2 linked regions of the Prochlorococcus marinus str. MIT 9313 genome follow. Each later gene encodes a partner of the first gene's protein in a complex. Links are inferred from orthologs where the notes say so. Each region holds a gene or a part of one and is shown on either strand. Other genes may lie near its edges. The genes, in order: accB and accC.

The links.
Region 2: the proteins of accB (region 1) and accC are in contact, whole or in part, in a solved structure (PDB 8UXZ), measured with the Escherichia coli proteins. The link is inferred for Prochlorococcus marinus str. MIT 9313 from one-to-one orthologs.

What each region holds. Positions count from the first base shown.
Region 1 is NC_005071.1:33,483-36,769, reverse strand. Bases 319-3,287 are described here. They hold accB (acetyl-CoA carboxylase biotin carboxyl carrier protein), read right to left. Parts: upstream 2,066-3,287; coding sequence 1,571-2,065; downstream 319-1,570. Other genes in these bases: AKG35_RS00150 (peptidylprolyl isomerase), read left to right, coding at 2,691-3,287; efp (elongation factor P), read right to left, coding at 2,065-2,625; pdxA (4-hydroxythreonine-4-phosphate dehydrogenase PdxA), read left to right, coding at 539-1,570; AKG35_RS00170 (hypothetical protein), read right to left, coding at 328-540; AKG35_RS00175 (SDR family oxidoreductase), read left to right, coding at 319-356. In the rest of the region: more of AKG35_RS00175, read left to right, coding at 1-318. UniProt on the Escherichia coli protein: This protein is a component of the acetyl coenzyme A carboxylase complex; first, biotin carboxylase catalyzes the carboxylation of the carrier protein and then the transcarboxylase transfers the carboxyl group to form malonyl-CoA.
Region 2 is NC_005071.1:1,688,957-1,692,222, reverse strand. The notes cover bases 22-2,969. They hold accC (acetyl-CoA carboxylase biotin carboxylase subunit), read right to left. Parts: upstream 2,195-2,969; coding sequence 848-2,194; downstream 22-847. Other genes in these bases: AKG35_RS08460 (hypothetical protein), read left to right, coding at 2,415-2,969; AKG35_RS08475 (YggT family protein), read left to right, coding at 510-830; psbX (photosystem II reaction center X protein), read right to left, coding at 302-421; AKG35_RS08485 (Ycf66 family protein), read right to left, coding at 22-197. In the rest of the region: more of AKG35_RS08485, read right to left, coding at 1-21; more of AKG35_RS08460, read left to right, coding at 2,970-3,266. UniProt on the Escherichia coli protein: This protein is a component of the acetyl coenzyme A carboxylase complex; first, biotin carboxylase catalyzes the carboxylation of the carrier protein and then the transcarboxylase transfers the carboxyl group to form malonyl-CoA.

The sequences.
Region 1 (3,287 bases):
GAATTCATGTCGATGACATTGCAGGCGCCATCCTGCACCTAATCCAATGCGCTGCTGATGGACAGCGACCCATCGTGATCAACGTCACCGATGACCTGCCAACAGCTTATACAGACGTACTCGGGTTCGCCGCCCAACTACTTGGAAAGTCCTTACCCGAAATTGAGCCATTTGCAGTTGCCGCTGCACAGATGAATCCCATGGCACTCTCCTTCTGGCAAGAGAATCGCAGGGTCAGCAATCAGCTCTTATGCCGCGAGCTTGGCTATTCCCTGATGCATCCCAACTATCAATCCGGCCTTAGAGACTGTTATCTGGCAGAAGGTTTCAAGGTCTCACAGACGAATTTTCCTTAGTTGTTGAACGTTCCCGATCCGGACCACCAAGAATGAACTCGTTCCAATTAAAGGGCTTCTCTGGATCGATAAATGTCAACCCGGCATCGCGCAAAAACTGACTCCAATGCACCACCAACCAACCATTCCGCAATCCGGTACCAAGACCAAACAACAGCAAACCAAGCAGCAACCAGCGCATCATGGCTATGCCTTCTGAAGGCTTTGACGCTAATCAACTTATCGTTATCGCCATCGGCGATCCCGCTGGCATCGGGATGGAGGTCACCCTAAAGGCCCTCGCTTCACCAAGCTTGCCATCAAAGCTGCATCCCCAGCTGGTTGGCTGTCGAAAAAGCCTAGAACTGACCTATGCCCAATTACAAGCTCAAGGGATCTCTCCCCTAGCCAATCCAAAGAACCTCGACATCAAAGATCTACCCCTGCAGAGCACACTTCAGCCTGGATACCCCACAGCACAGAGTGGAGCCGCAAGCTTTCTATGGTTGACAAAGGCAACAGAACTCCTCTTGAAGGGTCGAGCCCGCGCCCTTGTTACCGCTCCTATTGCCAAGCAGGCCTGGCATGCAGCAGGCCATCACTATCCCGGTCAAACCGAACGACTTAAAGAACTGGTGGGAGCTGATCAAGCCTCCATGCTCTTCACCGCGATCTCACCTCATAACGGCTGGCGGTTCAACACTCTGCTAGCAACAACCCATATCCCGCTAGCAGCAGTCCCACAAGTGCTTACCCCTGAGTTGGTTAGAGCGAAGCTCAACGTACTCAAGGCATTCTGCCAAAGATTCAAAACCGATCCATCCATTGCAGTCGCAGGCCTCAATCCCCACGCTGGCGAGCAAGGCCAACTGGGCCATGAAGAGCTGAAATGGTTGATCCCAATGCTGAACAGATGGAAAACGGAGCACCCTGAGATCCAACTAGACGGTCCTTTACCTCCCGACACATGTTGGCTTTCAGCTGCAAAGGCTTGGCATGGCATCCCTTGCGCCCAAACCCCAGACGGGATCCTGGCCTTATACCACGATCAAGGTCTAATCCCAATGAAGCTGCTGGCTTTCGACTCGGCCGTCAACACCACCCTTGGGCTTCCATTTCTACGTACCTCACCTGATCACGGCACCGCCTTTGACATTGCCGGAAAGGGATGTGCCAGACCCGACAGCATGTTGGCCGCCCTAAAAGCCGCCTGGGAGCTCACGGAATCACGCTGATCAGCCAGGCTTAACACGCATCAAAACCTGACCGAACTCAACTGGCGTGCCGTTATCTACAAGGATTTCAACCACCTCGCCACTGACTTCAGATTCCAACTCATTCATCAACTTCATGGCCTCCAAAATGCACACGATCTGACCGACACCGATGCGACTACCAACTTCTACAAATGGGGATTCCCCAGGGCCAGGAGCACGGTAAAACGTGCCGACCATCGGTGCCGTTACCTCCAGGAAATCAGTTCTTGAACCTGGTACCGCTGGAGGCGGAGTCCCAGGTCCGACCATCTCAACTCTCGGTTCTGGAGCCGGTGAAGGCATCTCAACGGTCGAAGACAATGGCATCACCGGAGCCACCACTGCTGGTGCAGGGATGTTCCGCCTGACCTCTAGACGAAAATCATCTCCCTCAAGGCGAAATTCCTGTATGTCGCTTTCCGCCAAGGCTGCAAGCAACTGGTGCAGTTGATCATGATCGAGCTGCATAGCCATTAGTTCTCGCGACCGAGGTAGCTGTCGTTACGTGTATCGACTTTAATTTTCTCGCCCACAGAAAGAAACAAAGGAACCATCACCTGAGCCCCAGTCTCAAGGATGGCGGGCTTAGTGCCACCGGTAGCGGTATCACCCTTAACACCAGGATCAGTTTCAGTGATTTCAAGCACCACAGAATTGGGGAGCTCCACCTCAAGAGGATTTCCGTTCCATGAGACCACATTCACCTCCATCCCTTCCTTGAGGTATTTACGACTGTCACCAATCTGCTGCGCTGTAAGCCTGGTTTCCTCATAACTAGACATGTCCATAAAGACATAGTCACCGGACTCCATATAAGTGTGTTGAAGAGTCGACTTCTCAAGCAAGGCCTGCGGAAGCATCTCCCCAGCCCTAAAGGTTTTTTCCACCACGTTGCCGCTCTGCACCGCCTTCAACTTGGTACGCACAAATGCTGAACCCTTACCCGGTTTCACATGCAAAAACTCGACTACACGCCAAACAGAACCGTCTAATTCAATCGAGGTGCCAGTGCGGAAGTCGTTACTTGAGATCATTCCCGCTGAACGGATCAGATGGATCATACGGCTGTGCCAAAGTCCCAGCACAAGAAGAGTTCCACATGCCAAATACTCCTCTACTGACCAGCCTGATCACAGTGCTCGCAGTACTTTTACTGAATTGGGGTGATCCTGTTCTGGCTGCTCTGCCAGCTGGAAGTGCAGTGACCGATGGTGCCGCAATCCTGCGAAATGCCCTACCAATCGAACAAAAAGATCTCCGCCAAATGCAAGCCACCCTTGAGGCCACTAGCAAAGTGGTTGGGTCTTCAAAGGGCAATCGCTGGGTTGCGCTAAACGAAGCTGCTTCTTCTAGTCAGTTCCTAGTAATAACCCGCAAAAAGAGCATCCTCGCAGCCATCCCAGAAGCATCTCGAGAAAAGGGTGAAGCACTTTTGGAATCCTTGGGAAAAACGGTCCAGGCCCTGGGGGATGCAGCCAGTAATCAAAACGTAGATCGCTTCATCGACCTACGTCGCGAAAGTCTCAAGCAGATCGGTGATCTAGAAGCGCTATTGGTGAATGATTTTCCTTACACCATCCCTGAGGAATTCAACTCACTACCGCGGCTTCTCGGAAGAGCAACTGTATCGATCAAAACCACAAAAGGGAACATCACTGCTGTGATTGATGGCTACAACGCCCCTCTAACAGCCGGC
Region 2 (3,266 bases), 1.7 Mb from region 1 along the record:
CCGAACTGCAGGATCGGATCCAGGCGCCACCCCTGAAAAAAGAAAACTCCTCCACAAAGGAGGCCGATGGCTGCGAAAAAGACGTCGTAGTCGCGTGCTAAGGCAGGCTTGAACGATCGCATGAAATACAGCAGAGCACCGCCTACTGCAAGCACGATTCCAACAATGCTGCCCCAGTTAAGACTGGCATTGACCACAATTGCGCCCCCTGAAAACGCCTGAACAGGAGGTTGAAAACCAACCTCGTTGGGCTCAGTCTACGAAGTGCGCCAAGGCTGCTTTGAGGTTTCGGTCAACCCGATCACTTGCGATACATCTGGTCGTTTTGACTGATCAACACAAGGGCAACGGCAGCTGGTATTACCACGATTACTGCGGCCCAAACGAGGCTGCTTAGATAATTGGCGAGAGAAGCGGTCATAGCAGTGGTTCTGACTTGGGCGAGGCCATCATGATCTTAATGATCAGGGGTGACTTTCTACGATGGAATTGCTGATGCTTTGAGCTTTGTGACACCAGTTCTGATTCAAGCGCTGCCAACGCTGCATCTGGTTCTGGCCTTTGCGCTTGCGTTTTGGACGCTGACATTTATCTTTCGGATCGTGCTCTCTTGGTATCCCCAGGTAAAGCTCAGCGAGGGGTTTTGGCCTTTGGTGAGTTGGCCCACGGAGCCTCTTTTGGCGATGACCCGCCGTGTGGTGGCTCCCATTGGTGGAGTGGATGTCACTCCCGTGATATGGGCTGGATTGATCAGTTTGTTGAGGGAGTTGTTGGTTGGCCAGCAAGGACTGCTCTCTCAGATGCTGCTTAAGAGCCAGGCCATTGCTTGAGATTGAACGAAGGAATTTCAGTCGAGCATGTCCTGTTCGACAAATTTGGTGTGAACATCTCCTCTCAGAAATTCTTCCCGATTGAGCAGTTCGAGATGGAATTCAACTGTGGTGGGGATGCCTGTGACAGCACATTCATTGAGTGCTCTTTTCATGCGTTTAAGTGCCGCGTCTCGGTTATGCCCCCAGGCGATCACCTTGCCAATCAATGAATCATAGAAAGGCGGTATGTCGTAGCCGGTATAGACGTGGCTGTCGATGCGTACCCCTGGTCCTCCTGGTGGTAACCAGCCTGTGATTTGCCCTGGTGAGGGGCGGAAGTTGTGGGTGGAGTCTTCAGCATTGATTCGACACTCGATGGCATGGCCTCTTAGTTGGATGTCCTCTTGTTTGATGCTGATGGGATCGCCTCCGGCGATGTGCAGTTGTTCTGCGATCAAATCGATGCCTGTCACCATTTCTGTGACGGGATGCTCAACCTGAATACGGGTGTTCATTTCCATGAAGTAAAAGTCACCCTTGCGATCAAGGAGGAATTCCACGGTTCCAGCGCCTTCGTAGTTGATGCTCCTTGCGGCGGCCACCGCAGCCTCACCCATTCGCAGGCGTAATTCGGGGGTGAGGGCTGGGCTGGGGGATTCTTCCAACAGTTTTTGATGACGTCGCTGAATGGAGCAGTCACGCTCGCCGAGGTGGATGACGTTGCCGTGTCGATCCGAGAGGATCTGCACTTCGACGTGTCGGGGCCGGTCAATGAATTTCTCCATGTAGAGCCCAGGATTGCCGAAGGCCGCTTCGGCCTCTCCTTGGGCGGCCTTGAAGAGGTTTTCCAGTTGGTCTGGCGTGGTGACCAGGCGCATGCCGCGGCCACCCCCACCTGCGGTGGCTTTGATCATCACTGGGTAGCCCATTCCCTTCGCCAGCTCAGCTGCTGCTTCTGGACTGGCGAGCAAGCCCTCGCTACCTGGCACAGTCGGAACACCGACTTGTTGCATGGTCGCCTTAGCGGTCGACTTGTCTCCCATGGAGCGGATTGCATGGGGTGAAGGACCGACAAAGGTGATGCCATGGTCACGACAGATTTCGGCGAATCGATCGTTTTCGGCTAGAAATCCATAGCCAGGATGAATTGCATCGACCCCGCGGGAGGTTGCAGCCGCGAGGATATTGGGGACATTGAGATAGCTCTTGCTGCTAGGGGCCTCGCCAACGCAGACGGCTTCATCAGCAAGTTGAACATGCAGCGCATTGCGATCCACGGTGCTGTAAACAGCCACTGTGGGGATATTCAGCTCTCTGCAGCTACGCAGAATTCTGAGGGCAATTTCGCCGCGGTTGGCGATCAGCACTTTGCCGATGGTCATCCCGCAGTAATCAGGCTTTGGGCGGATCGTATCAGCGCTCCTTGCCAGGCCACTTTGCAAAACGTTGGACCATTGGCCGGTATGATCCTCGATCGACGAAGCCCGCGAGGTTGAGTCGGCCACGCGGATGTGGTGGAATTGGTAGACACGCACGTTTGAGGGGCGTGTGGCTTCGGCCTTGCGAGTTCAAGTCTCGCCATCCGCATTCTTTCCTTACAACTTGACCTCACTCCCTCCAGCTGTCATTCCGGACACTTCGCTGGCGGTTGTTCTGGTTTCCAATGGCCCAGGGGAACTAGCGACTTGGGTTAGGCCCATTGCTGAGAGCTTGCATCGCAGCATTTTGATGCGTCCTCGCGCTGCAAGCTCGCCTATTGACTTGAGGCTGGTGTTGGTGCCTTGCCCGAATGCCACAGGACAGGAGGCTGATGCGGCTAGACGATGGATTCAGTTTGAGCAGATCACACCAGCAAATCAGTTTTGGAATTTGTTGTTCTTTCCCCGACGCTATGGGCCGTGGCCTCGCCAAGGAGTGGTCGTTTTCCTTGGTGGAGATCAGTTCTGGAGCGTGCTTCTTTCAGGCCGCTTGGGCTACCGCCATCTCACCTACGCCGAGTGGGTGGCCCGCTGGCCTCGTTGGAATGACTGCATTGCTGCGATGTCTCCCAAAGTGCGGGATCAGCTGCCACGTCGTTTCCGGGACCGTTGCACTGTGGTGGGAGACCTGATGGCGGATTTGTCTAGTCTTGCAAGAGCTGAAGCCCCGCTGCCACAAGGCGACTGGGTGGCTTTATTGCCTGGGTCTAAACGGGCCAAGCTCTGCGTGGGGGTTCCTTTCCTTTTGGAGGCGGCTGATCAATTGGCTCGGCTGCGACCTGGATGTCGGTTTTTGCTTCCTGTTGCACCTACCACAAGCGTGAAGGAGTTGGAAAGCTTTATGAGTTCGAGCAATCCGATTGCTGCTGCCTATCGCTCAGCTATTGCCATGGTCAGGCCAGCTGAGCTTGATCAGCCTTGGCGAAGATTGATCACCAGGGCCGGCACGGTCATCTATCTCCAAGAGGATCATCCT